2 linked regions of the Eleftheria terrae genome follow. The protein of the gene in region 1 interacts with the protein of each later gene in a pairwise test. Links are inferred from orthologs where the notes say so. Each region holds a gene or a part of one and is shown in the gene's direction. Other genes may lie near its edges.

Region 1 (6,093 bases):
CTGACACCGGCCGGCGAGCTGTACCTCGACCGCGAGCGGCTGGCGCCCGAGGCCTTCGCCGAGCGCGTGGCCAGCGCCGCCCGCCAGAACCCGGAGCTGGAGGTGCAGCTGCAGGCCGACCGCAGCGTGCCCTATGGCGAGGTGGCCGAGCTGATCGGCCAGCTGCAGCTGGCCGGGCTGCACCGCATTGCCTTCGTCGCCGAGCCGGCAGCGGCCGCCAGCCGCTGAGCGGCAGCGTTCCCCGGCCATGCGGGGAGCCCCCGCACCACCGCCAAAGCAGGCCTCGCCTCGGCACCCCTGCTTCCTATAATCGACCACCTTTGGATCCGAGCAGGACCGGCCCCGCACCGCAGGCCCACCACCCATGAACACCGAACAGCCCAAAGCCTACAACCCGCGCGAGGTCGAGACCGCCGCGCAAGCCCACTGGCAGGCCCGCGACGCCTATCGCGTCACCGAGGACACGAGCAAGAAGAAGTTCTACGCCTGCTCGATGCTGCCCTACCCCTCGGGCAAGCTGCACATGGGCCACGTGCGCAACTACACGATCAACGACATGCTGACGCGCCAGCTGCGCATGCAGGGCTACAACGTCCTGATGCCGATGGGCTGGGACGCCTTCGGCCTGCCGGCGGAGAACGCGGCGCTGAAGAACGGCGTGCCGCCGGCGCAGTGGACCTACGACAACATCGCCTACATGAAGAAGCAGATGCAGGCGATGGGGCTGGCGATCGACTGGTCGCGCGAGATCACCACCTGCGATCCGGCCTACTACAAGTGGAACCAGTGGCTGTTCCTCAAGATGCTGGAAAAGGGCATCGCCTACCGCAAGACGCAGGTCGTCAACTGGGACCCGGTGGACCAGACGGTGCTGGCCAACGAGCAGGTGATCGACGGCCGCGGCTGGCGCACCGGGGCGCTGGTGGAAAAGCGCGAGATCCCGGGCTACTACCTGAAGATCACCGACTACGCCGAGGAACTGCTGGAGCATGTGCAGCACCAGCTGCCCGGGTGGCCCGAGCGCGTGCGGCTGATGCAGGAGAACTGGATCGGCAAGAGCGAAGGCGTGCGCTTCGCCTTCCCGCACGAGATTGCCGACGACAGCGGCCAGCTGATCCAGGGCGGCAAGCTCTACGTCTTCACGACGCGGGCCGACACCATCATGGGCGTGACCTTCTGCGCGGTGGCGCCGGAGCACCCCCTGGCCACCCACGCGGCGGCCGGCAACCCGGCGCTGGCGGCCTTCATCGAGGACTGCAAGAAGGGCGGCACCACCGAGGCCGAGCTGGCGCTCAAGGAGAAGGAAGGCCTGCCCACCGGGCTGTTCGTGACCCATCCGCTGAGCGGCGAGCAGGTCGAGGTCTGGGTCGGCAACTACGTGCTGATGAGCTATGGCGACGGCGCCGTCATGGGCGTGCCGGCACATGACGAACGCGACTTCGCCTTTGCGAAGAAGTACGGCCTGCCGATCAAGCAGGTGGTGGCGGTCGAAGGCGAGACCTATTCCACCGACGCCTGGGCCGAGTGGTACGGCGACAAGCAGCGCGGCACCACGATCGCCTCCGGCCGCTTCGACGGCCTGGGCTACAAGGCCGCGGTCGACGCGGTGGCCGATGCGCTGGCGGCACTCGGCCTGGGTGAGAAGAAGACCACCTGGCGCCTGCGCGACTGGGGCGTGAGCCGCCAGCGCTACTGGGGCACCCCCATCCCCATCATCCACTGTGGCGACTGCGGCCCGGTGCCGGTGCCCGAGCAGGACCTGCCGGTGGTGCTGCCCCAGGACTGCGTGCCCGACGGCAGCGGCAACCCGCTGAACAAGCGGGCCGACTTCCTGAACGTGGCCTGCCCGAAGTGCGGCAAGCCGGCTCAGCGCGAGACGGACACGATGGACACCTTCGTCGATTCGTCCTGGTACTTCATGCGGTACTGCGACCCGGCGAACGAGCAGCAGATGGTCGCCGGCGGCGCGCAGTACTGGATGCCGATGGACCAGTACATCGGCGGCATCGAGCACGCCATCCTGCACCTGCTGTATGCGCGCTTCTGGACCAAGGTGATGCGCGACCTCGGCCTGGTGAAGGTGGACGAGCCGTTCACCCGGCTGCTGACGCAGGGCATGGTGCTGAACGACGCCTATTTCCAGAAGCCCGAAGGCGGGGGTAAGAACTTCTACTGGGAATCGGAAGTCGATGTGCTGCGCAATGAGCATGGCCAGATCACGGGCGCGACGCTGAAGAAGGACGGCTCGAAGCTCGAGCACGAACTCACCACGATGTCGAAGTCCAAGAACAACGGCGTCGACCCTCAGGACCTGATCGACACCTACGGTGCCGATACCGCGCGCCTGTTCGTGATGTTCGCCTCGCCGCCGGAGCAGACGCTGGAGTGGAACGATGCCGGCGTGGAAGGCGCGCACCGCTTCCTCAAGCGCGTCTGGAACTACGCGCAGACCCACCGCGAGCAGATCGCCGAGGTGCTGCCCGAAGGCCTGGCGGCCGAGCTGATCTACGCCGCCGCACCCAGCGACGTGAAGGAGCTGCGCCGCGAGGTCTACAAGCTGCTGCAGCAGGCCAGCTATGACTACGAGCGCATGCAGTACAACACCGTGGTGTCGGCCTGCATGAAGCTGCTCAAGACGCTGGAAGGCTTCGACGCCCAGAACCACCCGGACCGGCACTACGCCAGCTGGGCGGTGCACGAGGCGGTGGGCATCCTGTTGCGGGTGCTCTACCCGGCCTGCCCGCACATCACGCAGGCGCTGTGGCAGGACCTGGGCTATGTGGCGCAGTACGGCGAGCTGCTGGATGCGCCTTGGCCGCATGTCGACGAAGGCGCGCTGGTGCAGGACGAGATCGAGCTGATGCTGCAGGTCAACGGCAAGCTGCGCGGCTCGGTGAAGGTCTCGGCGTCGGCCGACAAGGCGGCCATCGAGGCGGCGGCGCTCGCCTCGCCCGACTTTGCCAAGTTCGCCGAGGGCAAGCCGCCGAAGAAGGTGGTGATCGTGCCGGGCCGGCTCGTCAACGTGGTGGTATGAGCCGGATGACGACCCGCTCCGCCGCCGCCCGCCTCCTCCGCCGCCCGCTGTCCCGCCGCGGCCTGCTCGGCAGCGCCGCCATGGCGGCGTTGCTGCTCGGCGGCTGCGGCTTCAAGCTGCGCGGCGCGCCGACCTTCGCCTTCCGCAGCATCCAGCTCGGCGTGGCCCCCCGCTCGGAGCTGTCGCTGGAGCTGCGCCGGCAGCTGGCGGCCGCGCCCGACCTGCGGGTGGTCGAAGCCGCCAAGGACGCCGAGGTGGTGCTCGACGTGCTGGACGACAGCATCGTGCGCTCGGTCAGCGCCAACACGGCCGCCGGCCAGGTGCGTGAAATCACGCTGCGTTCGAGGGTGCGCTTTCGCGTGCGCACGCCCTCCGGCCGGGAGCTGATTCCCGACACCACGCTGGAGCTGGGCCAGCCGCTCAGCTACAACGAAAGCGCGGCCCTCGGCAAGGAAAGCGAGGAAGCCGAGCTGGTGCGCGAGATGCGCCGCGACATCACCACCCAGATGCTGCGCCGCCTGGCCGCGGTGAAGCCCTGATGCAGTTGCGACTGGATCAGCTGCAGGCCCACCTGCAGCGGGAACTGCGGCCGCTCTACACCCTGCATGGCGACGAGGCGCTGCTGGTGCAGGAAGCCTGCGACGCCATCCGTGCCGCCGCCCGGGCCGCCGGCCATGCCGAGCGCACCGTGCACACGGTGGCCGGCGCCCATTTCGACTGGGGCGAACTGCTGGGCGCGGCACAGGCCCTCAGCCTGTTCGCCGACAAGCGCCTGATCGAGATCCGCATTCCCGGCGGCAAGCCGGGCAAGGACGGCTCCGAGGCCCTGCAGCGCTATTGCGAACACCTGGGCGACGACCTGGTGACCATCGTCGTGCTGCCACGGCTGGACAAGACGGCCCAGTCGAGCGGCTGGTTCACCGCGCTCGACGGCGCGGGCGTCACGGTGCGCATCGACCCCATCGAGCGCAAGCTGCTGCCCGGCTGGATCGCACAGCGCCTGTCGGCCCAGGGCCAGCGGGTGCAAGGCGGCGAGGAGGGGCAGCGCACGCTGGCCTTCTTCGCCGACCGGGTGGAGGGCAACCTGCTCGCCGCCCACCAGGAGATCCAGAAGCTGGGCCTGCTCTACCCTCCCGGCGAACTGAGCTTCGAGCAGGTCGAGGTGGCGGTGCTCAACGTGGCCCGCTACGACGTGTTCAAGCTGTCCGAGGCGGTGCTTGCCGGCCAGGTGGCGCGGGTGCTGCGCATGCTCGACGGGCTGGAGGCAGAGGGCGAGGCGGCGGTGCTGGTGCACTGGACGCTGGCCGAGGACATCCGCACGCTCAAGCGGGTGAAGGACGCGCTGCTGGCCGGCCGGCCGCTGCCCATGGCGCTGCGCGAGCAGCGGGTCTGGGGCCTGAAGGAGAAGCTGTTCGAGCGGGTGCTGCCGCGCCTGAGCGACCGCAGCGTGGACGCGCTGCTCGATGCGGCCCAGGTCTGCGACGGCCTGGTCAAGGGCCTGCGCCATCCCGACTGGCCCGCCGAGCCGTGGGCCGCGCTGCGCCGCCTGGCGCTGATGGTGGTGGAAGCGGTCTCGGTGCCGGTCAGCCCGCGCGAGGCGAGCGGCCGCTGGCTGGCGCTGCGCGCCTGACGGCGGCGGCCCTGCCGGCCAGGCCGGGCCGGCATGTCGGCAGCGCCCCTCAGTAGCCGGCCAGCCGGTCCACCAGGTGGTGCAGCGGCTGCCCCGCGCGCAGGGCGCGCACATTGGCCGCCACCACCGCAGCCGCGGTGGTCGGGTCGGTCTGGGCCGCCACATGCGGCAGCACCGTGACGCGCGGGTGCGACCACAGCAAGTTGCCAGCCGGCAGCGGCTCCTCGCGGAACACATCCAGCACGGCATGCCGCAGCCGGCCTTCTTCCAGCGCCACCAGCAGGTCGGCCTCCACCACATGGCCGCCGCGCGCCAGGTTCACCAGGCTGCTGCCCTCGCGCATGCGGGTGAAGGTGCGGGCATCGAAGAGCCCCTCGGTGTGCGGCGTCAGCGGCAACAGGTTGATGACGATGTCGGCCTCCGGCAGGGCCGCCTGCAGGCCTTCCGGGCCGCTGCAGGTGAGCACGCCGTCCAGCCGGGCCGGCCGCCGGCTCCAGGCCGTCACGCGATAGCCATTGGCCAGCAGCCGCAGCGCCACCGTGCGGCCCATCTCGCCCAGGCCCAGCACCAGCACCGCCACCTGGTCGGCGCGGCGCTGGCCGTGCTGCAGCCATTGCGCCTGCCGCTGCTGGCGCGCGTAGTCGTAGAAGCCCCGCTGCAGCGAGAGCACCGCCCACAGCGCAGTCTCGGCCATCGCCTCGTTCATGGCCGGGTCCACCATGCGGGCCAGTGGCACGCCGGCCGGCAGGCCGGGATCGCGCAGCAACCGGTCCACGCCGGCCCACAAGGACTGCACCAGGCGCAGGCGTGGCAGGCCAGCCAGGCTGCCAGGCGGCGGGTTGGCGACGATGGCGACCTCCACCTCCTCGCGCTCCCCGGCCGCCAGGCCGGGATGCCAGACGCACCACTGCTCGCCGGGCAGGTGGCCCTGCAGCTCGGCCAGCCAGCGGGCCCGTTCAGCATTGTCGAAGGAAGCAGCCAGCAGGAGGCTCATGGCGGTCGGCAACGGAGGTAAGGATCGCCACACTGTAGGGCATGCAGCGCCGGCCTAGCGCCAGCGCGGCAGCGGCCTCAGTCGCCGCTGACGATCGCCACCAACCGGGTCAGCGCATGACCCACCGCGGCGGACCGCACCTGGGCCCGGTCGCCCTTGAAGCGCACGCATTCGGTGTGCACGAAGTCCTGCCCGCGCGCAAAGCCGAACCACACGGTGCCGACCGGCTTGGCTTCGCTGCCGCCGCCCGGCCCGGCGATGCCGGTCACCGCCACGCTGATGTGCCCGCGCGAGTGCTGCAGGGCGCCCAGCGCCATGGCCATCGCCACCTCGCGGCTGACCGCGCCGTGGCGGGTGATCAGCTCGGCCGGCACGCCCAGCAGCTCGGTCTTGGCCTCGTTCGAATACGTCACCATGCCGCGCTCGAACCAGTCG
Region 2 (12,140 bases), 2.8 Mb from region 1 along the record:
CTACATCCAGCAGCACGCCACCCGGCACGGCTTCGTGCCGGGCGTGGTGCCTGGGCGGCTGGTGCTGCCGGCGCGGGAAGAGGGGGCACCGCCGGTGCTGACGCTGCAGTTCGACCCTCAGGCGGCCTTCGCCGAGGACCCCAACCTGGTGGCGGTGCGGAATGTGACGCTGTCCTTCGATGTGCCGCAGACCGCGCCTTCGGAGGCCCCCTTCGAGGCTTGGCAGGCCAGCGCGCAGGCGCTGGCGCTGGGCATGGAGGCGGCGGTGGTGGACGACAACCACCAGCCGCTCAGCGCGGCCGGCTTCGAGAACATCGGCCGCGAGCTGCAGCAGCTGTACCGCACCCTGGAGGAGCGGGGCCTGCCAGCCGGTTCGCCGGCCGCGCGGCGCGTGTTCAGCTGAGCGCCGCCGGCCTGCGGCTTCGCCCTTCTTGCCTGCCTCAAGGCCGCCGGGCGCTGCCTGACTCGCGCAAGAGCAGCCGGCGCAGCGTCGCCGCGTCGGCATAGCCCACCCGCTCTGCGACGGTTTGCAGCGGCAGCCGGGCGGTGTCGATCAGGTGCCGGGCCTGTTCGACCCGCAGCCGCTGCACGAACCGCAGCGGGCTCATGCCCAGGCTGCTGTCGAAGCGGCGGGCCAGCGTGCGCGGTGTCAGGTGCAGCGCGGCGGCCAGCTCGCCGATGTGGATGGGCTGGTGCAGGCGCTGCCGGATCCAGCGTTCCGCCTCGCCGATGACCGGATGCTGGCGTGCCAGATGGCCGGGGATGGCGTAGCGCATCTGGCTGCTGCGCCGGTCGAGCATCAGGTAACGGGCGCAGTCCTGCGCAAGTGCCGGCCCGGCATGGCTGGCCACCAGCTCCAGCATCAGGTCCGCCTGGCTGAAGGCGGCACCGCCGCAGCGCACCTGTGCATCGCCCACCACCATTTGCTGCATGTCGAGTTCGACGCCGGGGTAACGCTGCCGGAAGTGCGGGGCCAGCCACCAGGTGGTGGTGGCGGTGCGGCCCTGCAGCAGCCCGGCCTCCGCCAGCACGAAGGTGCCGGCGCAGGAGGCCGCCACCGCGGCTCCCTGCTCAGCCTGTTGCCGCAGCCAGCCAATGGCGCGGCGCAGCGGCGGGCTGGCCAGCCAGGCATCGAGCTGTGCCGGCAGGGCCAGCCGTGCGCCGGGCACCACCACCAGCGCCGGCACGCCAAGCGCGCGCAAGGGCGTCAGTCCACCGATGTGCAAGCCCGAGCCCGCCTGCACGCGGCGGCCGAGGCCGGCGGTCACCACGCTGAAGGGCGCTGCCCGGCCCTGGTACCCGGCCAGCTGGTTGGCGGCCGAGATCACGTCCAGCGTGATCGAGAGGCTGCTGTCCATCACCTGGGGGAGCACGAGGACGGCCACTTGCATGTTGTCAAGAATGGTGCGTTGAACGTCGATCCTGCCACTCGCCGGCGGCTTTGTCGATTTGCACACTGACGCCCATGGCCACACAAGGAGGATGTCATGAACAGCATGGGTGGATGGGAATGGGCGCAGGCCGGCGGCGGGGTGCTCAGCCCGCGCGAGCGCTGGGGATTGCTGCTTGGCGCGATGGCGGCGCGGTTGAAGCAATGGCGCCGCGGCAGGCTGACGCCACCGGCGCCGGGCCTGCTGGAGCTCGACGCGGACGCCCTGCGGCACATTGCGCCGCCCCATGACAAGCTGGCCCGTGCCGCCCTGGCGGCCGCCGAGGCCGTGCAGCCACGCTGGCTGACGGAGCATGCCTGGCGCACCTATGCCTGGGGCAGCCTGCTGGCCCTGAACCAGGGCCTGAAGCCCGACCGCAGTCTGTTCTTCGCCGCCGCCCTGCTGCACGACCTGGGCCTGACCGAAGCGCATGCCGAGCCGGCCCGGCGCTGCTTCGCGGTGCGGGGAGCGGCGGCAGCCGAGGCGCTGATGCGCCAGGCGGGCGCCAGCCCGGTGCAGGCGGCTTGCGTTGCGGAGGCCATCAGCCTGCACCTCAACCCCCGTGTGCCGGTGGAGTGCGGGGTGGAGGCCCACCTGGTGCAGGCCGGCGCGGCGCTGGACGTGATCGGCCGCCGCCATCGGGAAGTGCCGAACCCATTGCGCCAGGCGGTGCTGCAGCGGCATCCGCGCCTGCAGATGAAGGCGGCCTTGTGCCCCTGCCTGCAGCACCAGGCCGACGCCGCCCCGCACACCCGCATTGGCCTGTGGGTGCACCGCTTCGGTTTCATCGACCTGGTGCGCCAGGCCCCCTTCGACGAGTGACCGGCCCCGGATCCACCCTGGCAGGCCGTTCTGCTGGCGGCCACGGCAGACGCCCGCGGCACGCCGCCACGGCATGCAGCGGTCACATGCGGTCGTCGCGGCAGCCATGGCGCATGGCCGGCACGGTGCGGCGGCAGGCCCGGGCACGCCGGGCACGTCGGGCACGTCGGGCACGCCGGGCACGCCCGGCACGCCCCGGAGCACGCCCCGCGGGTGGCGGCGCGGTGCCTCGCCGGCCGCAGGCGCCACTGCGGCCGCTGGGCCGGGCAACATTAACCGTTTGTTGCAAAGTTCCCTCACTTAGGGGCCCAGGGACTGGCTGGGGCCTGCAGCGGCGGCTTTTACACTTCGCCGCGCCAGGGGCCGCAGAGCCCCGTGGTTTTGCGCTGCGAAGGTGTGCCTGGTGCCGCCCTGGCCGCAGTACCTCCATCCTTGAAGGGAGTTTCCCGTGAATGATCGCTTGCTGCGATGGCTGGCTGGTGCCAAGGCCGCCGCTCTTGTCCTGGCCCTGGCCGCTTGTGGCGGCGGTGGCGGTGGTGGTGACGACGGTGGTGAAAAGCCGGCCACCGCGAGCGTGTCGGGCCTGGCCGTGGCCAGCGATACGTCGGCCGCGCTGACCGACGCACGTGTCACCACCGAAGGTGTCGATGTCCGCACCGACGCCAACGGGCGCTTCACGGTGGACGGCGTGCCGGCCGGTGGGCGGCGCGTCTTCAAGGTGGAGAAGGCCGGCTATGCCGATGGCTTCCTGGCCCTGGACCTGAGCGCCGGCCAGCGCAGCCGCGGTGAAGTGAGGCTGGTGCGGGTGGGCGCCAGCGCCACCATCGACGCCGGTCAGCCGGGTGTGGTCACCATGCCGGGCAGCACCGCCCGGGTGGACCTGCCGGCCAACAGCCTGGAAGTGGTGGGCGGCGGCGCGCCGCGCGGGCGCGTCACGGTGGACCTGACACCGCTGAATCCGGCCAACGACCCGGGCAGCATGCCGGGCGACTACACCACCGATGCCGGCCAGCGCATCGAGAGCTTCGGCGCGGTGCAGGTGCGCCTGCGCGACGCCGACGGCCGTCGGGTCAACCTCAAGGCCGGGCAGGAGGCGACCCTGCGCATCCCGCTCTCCACGCGTTCGACCACGCCCGAGCCGACGATTCCGCTGTGGTGGTTCGACGAATCGCGCGGCCGCTGGGTGCAGGAGGGGGAGGCCAGCCTGAAAGGCAGCCCGCCGCAGCAGTACTACGAAGGCAAGGTGAAGCACTTCACCTACTGGAACGCCGACAAGGTGCAGGACACGATCTATGTGCACGGCTGCCTGAAGTACAAGGACGGCAAGCCGGTCGTTCCCGGCTATGCCGAGAGCCATGGCATCGACTACTCGGGCAGCGCCTCGGTACCGACGACGCCGGCGGGCGAGTTCGTGGTGCCGATCCGCCGCAATGGCCGCGCCACCATCATCGGCCGCGACTTCGAGGGCGAGAACGCGGTGGCCACCCAGGTCGGGCCGTCCGCTGTGGACATCTACCTGCCGCAGTGCCTGGTCCTGCCGGAGGGGCCGCAGCCGCCCACGTTGCTGCAGCAGCCGAGCAGCGTCAGCGTCGAGGTCGGCCAGTTCGCCGCCATCACGGTGCTGGCGCAGGGCAGCCGGCCGCTGAGCTACCAGTGGCGCCGCAATGGCCAGCCGATCGCCGGCGCCACCGGTGACACGCTGCTGCTCTACCCGGCACTGATGGCCGATAGCGGGGCGCGCTTCTCGGTCGTGGTGAGCAACCGGCTCGGCACAGTGACGAGCAACGAGGCAGTGCTGACCGTCACTGCGGCCAAGCCGCCGGTGTTCTCGGTCCAGCCGGCGGCCCGCACGGCCGCTGTGGGCGATACCGTCGAGTTCGTGGTCGCCCTGGAGAACCCGCGCGGCGTTTCCCTGCAATGGCGCCGCAACGGCGTGGCGATTGCCGGTGCCACCGGCAGCTCCTACCGGACCCCGGTGCTCACCGCTGCCGACGACGGCGCGATGTTCAGCGTGGTGGCCACCAGCCCGGCGGGCAGCACCGTCAGCGAGACGGTGCGCCTCACGGTGGCCGATAGCGCCACCTCTGAGAAGATCAAGGTGCTGCGCATGATCCAGCTGCCGCTGTACGTGCACCAGGCCGCGGTGGCGCCCATGATCTTCGCCGAGGAGGACACGCTGGTCGCCCTCGATCCGGCCGAGGTCTGCAGCAGCGGCTCGGCGGCGGTCACGCTGCAAAGCGCGCCCTTCCCGGTGGGCAAGCCGCTGCCGGCCAAGGGTGAGGTGTCGGCCACCTTCAGCAACTGCGTCAGCGACCAGGTGACCCACTCGGGCACCGTGGGCATGAACTACGAGCGCGTCTCGCTCAATCCGGACGCCGGCACCACCTCCTCGCTGATGCAGAACGCCCGCGTGCGCACCTCGGACGGCGACGACGGCTGGGCCTCCGACGTCACCGTGACGGGAGGCGCGAAGTCCAGCTACACCCGCACCGTCACTGGCGCGGAGAAGGTGGATCGCAGCGTGATCACCGTGCTGGCCACCACCACCGCGCTCGACGGCGTGCAGGGCGTGAATGCCACCTTCCCGGTGGACAGCACCCTGGTGTTCGAGTTCGCCGAGCCGCTGGCCGGTGGCACGGGCCGCACCCGCATGGCCTACGAGAACGTGGTGTTCGACGTCAACGGTCGGCGCTATGAGTTCACCGGTGAGCTGACGACGCAGATCGTCGTTGGCGGCGGCATCCAGGGCGTGGTGGAAGTGAAGAGCGGCGGCCAGCTGGTCGGCCGCGTGCGCGGCACCGGCAGCGGCCTGGTGATCGAGGTGGACGGCACCACGGTGCCCTTCATGCCTTGACCGTCCTGCCCTGACATCACGGCGCGCCAGGCGCGCCGGCCGGCGCGGTGCCCTTGCCCGCGCCGTGGCCACGGGCCGGTCCTCGACCGGCCCGTTTTTCATTCCGGGTCTCATGGCATGCTTGTGCCTTTGCAGGCCCTTTCCCCGGTAGTCGAGTCCGCATGTCCTCTTCCTCCTCTCCCGACCGCGATGCCGCGCTGGCGCGCGCCGCCGAGTTGCACACCCAGCTGCACCACCACGCCTATCGCTATTACGTGCTCGACGATCCCGAGGTCCCGGATGCCGAGTACGACAAGCTCTTCCAGGAGCTGCAAGCGCTGGAGACCGCCTATCCCGAGCTGCAGACACCCGACTCGCCCACGCAGCGCGTCGGCGGCGCGCTGTTGCAGGAGCTCGCCTCGGTGCCGCACCGCGTGCCGATGCTGTCGATCCAGACCGAGACCGACACCACCGCCGACGGGGCGGTGGCCTTCGATGCCCGCATCCGCAAGCGCCTGGGACTGTCGCCCGAAGACCCGCCGGTGGACTATGCCGCCGAGCTGAAGTTCGACGGCCTGGCCATCAGCCTGCGCTACGAGGCCGGCCTGCTGGTGCGCGCCGTCACCCGTGGCAACGGCGAGCAGGGCGAGGACGTCACGGCCAACATCCGCACCATCGGCCAGATCCCGCTGCGCCTGCTCGACGGTGCCGTGCCGGCGGTGCTGGAGGTGCGCGGCGAGATCTACATGCGCCGCGATGCCTTCGAACGCCTCAACGCCCGGCAGCGCGAGGCAGGCGAGCGCACCTTCATCAACCCGCGCAACACCGCCGCCGGAGCGGTGCGCCAGCTCGACCCCAAGATCACGGCGCAGCGGCCGCTGTCCTTCTATGCCTATGGCCTGGGCGAGGTGGGCGACTGGCCCGGTGCGCCTGACACGCACAGCGGCATCCTGGACGCCCTGGCCGCCTTCGGCCTGCCGGTCAGCGCAGAACGCACGGTGGCCCACGGTGCCGAGGGGCTGGTGGCCTTTCACCAGCAGGTGGCGGCCAAGCGTGACGCGCTGCCCTTCGACATCGACGGTGTGGTCTACAAGGTCAACAGCCTGGCGCTGCAGCGCCAGCTCGGCTTTCGCAACCGTGAGCCGGTGTGGGCGGTGGCGCACAAGTACCCCGCCCAGGAGCAGACCACCACCGTGCGCGACATCGATGTGCAGGTCGGGCGCACCGGCAAGATGACGCCGGTGGCCAAGCTGGCGCCGGTGTTCGTCGGCGGCGTGACGGTGACCAATGCGACCCTGCACAACCAGGACGAAATCACCCGCAAGGATGTGCGCATCGGCGACACCGTCATCGTGCGGCGCGCCGGCGACGTCATTCCGGAGGTGGTGTCGGTGGTGCTGGAGCGGCGCCCCGACGAGGTCGCCGCGGGCGAGCCCTGGGACCTGTACCGCCGCCTGGGCGGCCATTGCCCGGTGTGCGGCTCCGACATCGTGCGCGAGGAAGGCGAGGTGGATTGGCGCTGCACCGGCGGCCTGTTCTGCGCCGCCCAGCGCAAGCAAGCCATCCTGCACTTCGCGCAGCGCCGCGCGCTCGACATCGAGGGCCTGGGCGACAAGCTGGTCGAGCAGCTGGTGGACCAGGGGCTGATCCGGACGTTGCCCGAGCTGTACACGCTGGGGGTGGCCAAGCTCTCCGCGCTGGAGCGCATGGCCGAGAAATCGGCGCAGAACCTGGTGGCGGCGCTCGAATCGTCCAAGCGCACGACGCTCGGCCGCTTCCTGTTCGGCCTGGGCATCCGCCATGTCGGCGAAGCCACCGCGAAAGACCTTGCCCGCCACTTCGGGCAGCTTGACCGCATCATGGACGCCAGCGTGGAGCAGCTGCTGGAGGTCAACGATGTCGGGCCGGTGGTGGCCGAGAGCATCCACACCTTCTTCGAGCAGCCGCACAACCGCGAGGTGGTGGAGCAGTTGCGCGCCGCCGGCGTGCACTGGGAGGAGGGCGAAGGCGCGGCCAGCAGTGCGCCGCGTGCCCTGAGCGGCAAGACCTTCGTGCTCACGGGAACGCTTCCCTCGATGACGCGCGAGGAGGCCAAGGAGCTGATCGAGGCGGCGGGCGGTAAAGTCGCCGGCTCGGTGTCCAAGAAGACCGATTTCCTGGTGGCGGGGGCCGAGGCAGGCAGCAAGCTGGCCAAGGCCCAGGAACTGGGCGTGGCAGTGCTGGACGAGGACGGCCTGCGCGCCTTGTTGGCCGGCTGAACGGCAGACGCCGCGCCATCAGGGCAGGGCGGACGGTGCGGCAGGCACCCCGTCCCTTGCCCGATGGGGCAACCCTCCGAACGGCTGCAGTTTCCAGCGCACGGCAGCGGCCATCGTTCTACAGTGGCGCATCGTAGGCGGGCCGGCCAGGGCTGGCGTGACGCTGCGTACTGCAGCACGGGAGGGATGTATGGAACACCGAGGCAAGGAGTCCTTCGTCCACCTGCACGAGCGGATGCAGTATGCGCTGCAGGCGGCCCAGGCCATCGCATGGGACTGGGACCTGGCCCGGGCGCGCGCCACCCGGCTGGGACCGGTGAGGGAGATGCTGGGCATCGAGGCCGACGCCTCGCCGGAAGCGTTCTTCGAGCTCATCGTGCCGGATGATCGCGATCGTGTCCGGCAGGCGCTGCAGCACACCATGGAAAGCGGCGAGCCGTATGCCGCCGAATTCCGGGTGGCGCCCGCCGGCCTGCCGACGCGCTGGGTGGAAGGCCGGGGACGGCCGGTGATGGATGAGCGCGGCCGCTGTGTGCGCATGAGCGGCGTGCTGCTGGACATCGGCGCCCGCAAGCGGGCCGAGCTGGCGCTGGCCCGCAGCGAGGCACGGCAGGAGCAGGAGATCGCGGCCTTGCGCCGCCTGCATGCCATCAGCCTGTCGATCGGCCAGGCCGACGACCTCGACCGGCTGCTGCAGAGCATCGTCGACGCCGCCACGGAAGTGACCGGCGCGAGCATGGGGTCGCTGCAGCTCTACGACCCCGCCAATGGCAGCCTGACGCTGCGCGCCGGCCGCGGGCTGGACCGCGACTTCCAGGCCTATTTCGCGACCGTCGCCCACGGCGCAGCGGCCTGCGGCACCGCGCTGGCGCGGCGCCAGCGCGTTGTGGTGGAGGACATCGACCGGGCCGAGCTGTTTCGCCATCCTGAGACGCTCGCGGTGTTGCATGCCGCCGGCGTGCGGGCACTGCAGGCGACGCCGCTGCTCAGCCGGGCCGGCCAGCCCATCGGCGTGCTCTCGACCCACTGGAGCACGCCGGGCTGCCCGCCGGAATATCGCCTCAGAGTGGTGGACCTGCTGGCACGCCAGGCGGCCGACCTGATCGAGCGCCAGCGGGCCGATGCCGAGAAGGCACGGCTGCTGCAAAGCGAGCAGCGGGCCCGTGCCGAGGCGCAGGAGGCGAACCGGCAGAAAGACGAGTTCCTGGCGCTGGTCTCGCACGAGCTGCGCACGCCACTGGCGGCGGTGCTGAACTGGGCCCGCGTGCTGCAGGCACGGCATGTCGGCGAAGCGGACCTGCAGGCCGGGCTGGCGGTGATCGCCCAGAACGCCCAGTCGCAGACCCGGCTGATCGAAGACCTGCTGGACACCCGTGGCATCGTCGAAGGCCGCATCAAGCTCGAACGCATGGAGATCGAGCTGGGCAGCCTGCTGCAGGAGGCCTGCGCGGCGGTGCGGCCGGCAGCCGAAAGCAAGTCCATCACCATCCAGCTGCGCCTGGACACCGCGCCGCTGCGCCTGCAGGCCGACCCGGCGCGCTTGCAGCAGGTGGTGGGCAACCTGCTGGGCAACGCGGTCAAGTTCACGCCCGAAGGTGGGCGGGTCACGGTGAGCCTGGCCAGCCGGGGTGGCTGGGCCTGCATCACGGTGAGCGACACCGGGCGCGGCATCAAGCCCGAGTTCCTGCCCCATGTGTTCGACCGCTTCCGCCAGCAGGAGGCAGCCACCAGCCGTCGCCACGGCGGCCTGGGGCTGGGCCTGGCCATCGTGCGCGAACTGACGCGCCTGCACGGCGGCAGCGTCCGCGTCGACAGCGACGGTGACGGCTGCGGCACCGTGTTCACCGTGGAGCTGCCGCTGTCCTCGCCAGGTGCCTGCGACAATGGCCTGCCGCTGCATGCGCGGCAGCGCATCGACCCGCAGCGGCGCGCCGGCACGGCCGGGCCTTGAGCGGGTCACACCGCTGCGCCGCGTGGTGTGGCGCCTGTGGCGGCCCCGTGGTGGGGCCAGGGAAGTGAGCATGGCGATCAGAGAGATCCTGAAGATGGGGGACCCGCGCCTGTTGCGCGTGGCGCAGCCGGTGCGCGATTTCGATACACCGGCGCTGCATGCGCTGGTGGGCGACTTGTTCGACACCATGCGGGCGGCCCGGGGCGCGGGCCTGGCGGCGCCGCAGATCGGCGTGGACCTGGCGGTGGTGATCTTCGGCTTCGGCAGCAACCAGCGCTATCCCGACGCGCCACCGGTGCCGGAGACGGTGCTGGTCAACCCGGCCATCGTGCCGCTGGGCGACAGCGAGGAAGAAGGCTGGGAGGGCTGCCTCTCGGTGCCCGGCCTGCGCGGGGTGGTGCCGCGCCCTGCACGCATCCGCTACAGCGGCTTCGACGTTCGCGGCCAACGCATCGAGCGTGAGGCCGAAGGCTTCCACGCCCGGGTGGTGCAGCACGAGTGCGATCACCTGCAGGGCGTGCTCTACCCGATGCGCGTGCGCGACTTCAGCCGCTTCGGCTTCACCTCGGTGCTGTTTCCCGAACTGGACGCCGCGAGCGACGACTGAGTCGCCAGGCGGGGAGGGCGCGCGCTGCGCCGTGCGTTCCTGCTGCCGGCGCGGCCGCGGGCCTCACGGCCCCAGCACGTCGAGCAGGTCCGACTCCATCTCCAGCTGCACCTTGCTCTGCTGCAGCGCCGGCCCGTCGATCAGGAAGGTGTCTTCCACCCGTTCGCCCAGGGTGGTGACCTTGGCCAGCTGCAGGTTGACGCCGTACTTGGCCAGCACCCGTGCAATGGAATAAAGCAGGCCTGAGCGGTCGCTGGCCGACACGCTCAGCAGCCAGCGCTGGGCCCGTTCGTCCGGCCGCAGCATGACGCGCGGCTTGACCGGGAAGGACTTGACCCGGCGCGACAGCCGGCCCCGGCTGGGCTCGGGCAACGGGCCCGAATTGACCAGGGCCAGGCCCAGCTGGTTCTCCACCAGCGAGATCAGGTCGCGGTAGTGGTGGTCCAGGCTGGGCGAGATCACCTGGAAGGTGTCCAGCGCATAGCCGGTCTTGGTGGTGTGGACCTTGGCATCCAGGATGCTGAAGCCGGCGCTGTCGAAATAGCCGCAGATGCGGGCGAACAGGTCGGCCTGGTCGGGCGCGTACACCAGCACCTGGAGTCCTTCGCCCACCGGCGACAGGCGGGCCCGCACCACCGGCTTGTCGGTGGCCACGTAGCGCCACAGCGAGCGGCTGTGCCAGGCGATGTCGCCGGCATCGTGGCGGGCGAAATAGCTCAGCTCCAGCGTCTTCCACAGCGCTTCCTGCGTGCCGGGCAAGAGCGAATACAGGTTGAGCGTGTGCAGGGCTTCCTGCTTGCGCGCTTCGATCTCAGTGTCGAGGTTCGGCTTGCCGCCGCCCAGCGCCCGCAGCGTCAGCCGGTACAGGTCTTCCAGCAGCTTGCCTTTCCAGGCGTTCCAGACCTTGGGGCTGGTGCCACGGATGTCGGCCACCGTGAGCAGGTACAGCGCGGTCAGGCAGCGCTCGTCGCCCACCGTCTGCACGAAGGACTGGATCACGTCAGGATCGCTCAGGTCTTCCTTCTGGGCGATGCGCGACATGGTGAGGTGGTGCTTCACCAGGAATTCGATCAGCCGCGCATGGTCCTTCGGGATCTGGTGGTCGCGGCAGAAGCGCCTCACCTCCTCGGCGCCGAGGTCGGAATGGTCGCCGCCACGGCCCTTGGCCACGTCGTGGAAGAGCGCCGCCACCCACAGCACATAGGGCTGCTCGAACTGCGCCGCCAGCTGGGAGCAGAACGGGTACTCATGCGCATGCTCGGGCACGAAGAAGCGCCGCACGTTGCGCAGCACCATCAGGATGTGCTGGTCCACGGTGTAGACATGGAACAGGTCGTGCTGCATGCGCCCGACGATGCGGCGGAACACCCACAGGTAGCGGCCCAGCACGCTGGTCTGGTTCATCAGCCGGAAGGCATGCGTCTGGCCCTGCGGCTCCTTCAGGATCTGCAGGAAGGTCTGGCGGTTCACCGGGTCGCGGCGGAACTCGCTGTCCATCAGCTCGCGGGCGTTGTACAGCGCCCGCAGCGTGCGGGCCGACAGGCCCTTCACGCCCGGCGTCTGCTGGTAGAGCAGGAAGGTGCGCAGGATGGCGTGGCGGTCGCGCTCGTACAGGTCGTCGCTGGCCACCTCGAGCATGCCGGCGCGGTCGAAGAACTCGGCGTCGATCGGGCGCATCGGCTCGTCCTGCGAGCCGCTGATGCGCTCCTCGATGTTGAGCATCAGGATCTGGTTCAGCTGGGCCACCGCCTTGGCGGCCCAGTAGTAGCGGTGCATCAGCGCTTCCGAGGCGCGCCGCGCCCGCGTGGCCTGGAAGCCGAAGGTCTCGGCCACCGAGGTCTGCAGGTCGAACACCAGCCGGTCCTCGCGGCGGCCGGCCACCAGGTGCAGCCGGGCACGGATCAGCTTGAGCATGCCCTCGTTGCGCTGCAGCTGCTTGACCTCGAAGGAGGTCACCAGCCCGCGGGCGGCCAGCTCCGCCCAGGTCTTGCCCAGGCCGGCGGCGCGTGCGACCCACAGCACCACCTGCAGGTCGCGCAGGCCGCCCGGGCTTTCCTTGCAGTTGGGCTCCAGCGAGTAGGGCGTGTCCTCGTACTTCTGATGGCGCTGGCGCATCTCCAGCGTCTTGGCGCGCAGGAAGGCCGGTGCGTCCAGCTGCCGTTCATAGGCCCGGCGGAAGTGCTGGTACAGCGCCTTGGAGCCGCACAGGAAGCGCGATTCGAGCAGCGCCGTCTGCACC

What was found.
Region 2: the proteins of leuS (region 1) and ligA interact in binary tests that used the Escherichia coli proteins (3 or more experiments, as listed by UniProt). The link is inferred for Eleftheria terrae from one-to-one orthologs.

Annotation. Positions count from the first base shown.
Region 1 is NZ_CP106951.1:3,212,044-3,218,136, forward strand. Bases 1-3,234 are described here. They hold leuS (leucine--tRNA ligase), read left to right. Parts: upstream 1-364; coding sequence 365-3,034; downstream 3,035-3,234. Other genes in these bases: N7L95_RS14200 (ExbD/TolR family protein), read left to right, coding at 1-228; N7L95_RS14210 (LPS-assembly lipoprotein LptE), read left to right, coding at 3,040-3,234. Outside these bases: more of N7L95_RS14210, read left to right, coding at 3,235-3,573; holA (DNA polymerase III subunit delta), read left to right, coding at 3,573-4,664; N7L95_RS14220 (2-hydroxyacid dehydrogenase), read right to left, coding at 4,714-5,658; N7L95_RS14225 (CinA family protein), read right to left, coding at 5,736-6,093.
Region 2 is NZ_CP106951.1:429,043-441,182, forward strand. Bases 4,904-7,805 are described here. They hold ligA (NAD-dependent DNA ligase LigA), read left to right. Parts: upstream 4,904-5,267; coding sequence 5,268-7,343; downstream 7,344-7,805. Other genes in these bases: N7L95_RS02275 (hypothetical protein), read left to right, coding at 4,904-5,106; N7L95_RS02285 (sensor histidine kinase), read left to right, coding at 7,534-7,805. In the rest of the region: N7L95_RS02260 (cell division protein ZipA C-terminal FtsZ-binding domain-containing protein), read left to right, coding at 1-403; N7L95_RS02265 (GlxA family transcriptional regulator), read right to left, coding at 441-1,391; N7L95_RS02270 (HD domain-containing protein), read left to right, coding at 1,488-2,252; more of N7L95_RS02275, read left to right, coding at 2,701-4,903; more of N7L95_RS02285, read left to right, coding at 7,806-9,294; def (peptide deformylase), read left to right, coding at 9,365-9,901; N7L95_RS02295 ([protein-PII] uridylyltransferase), read right to left, coding at 9,965-12,140. UniProt on the Escherichia coli protein: DNA ligase that catalyzes the formation of phosphodiester linkages between 5'-phosphoryl and 3'-hydroxyl groups in double-stranded DNA using NAD as a coenzyme and as the energy source for the reaction.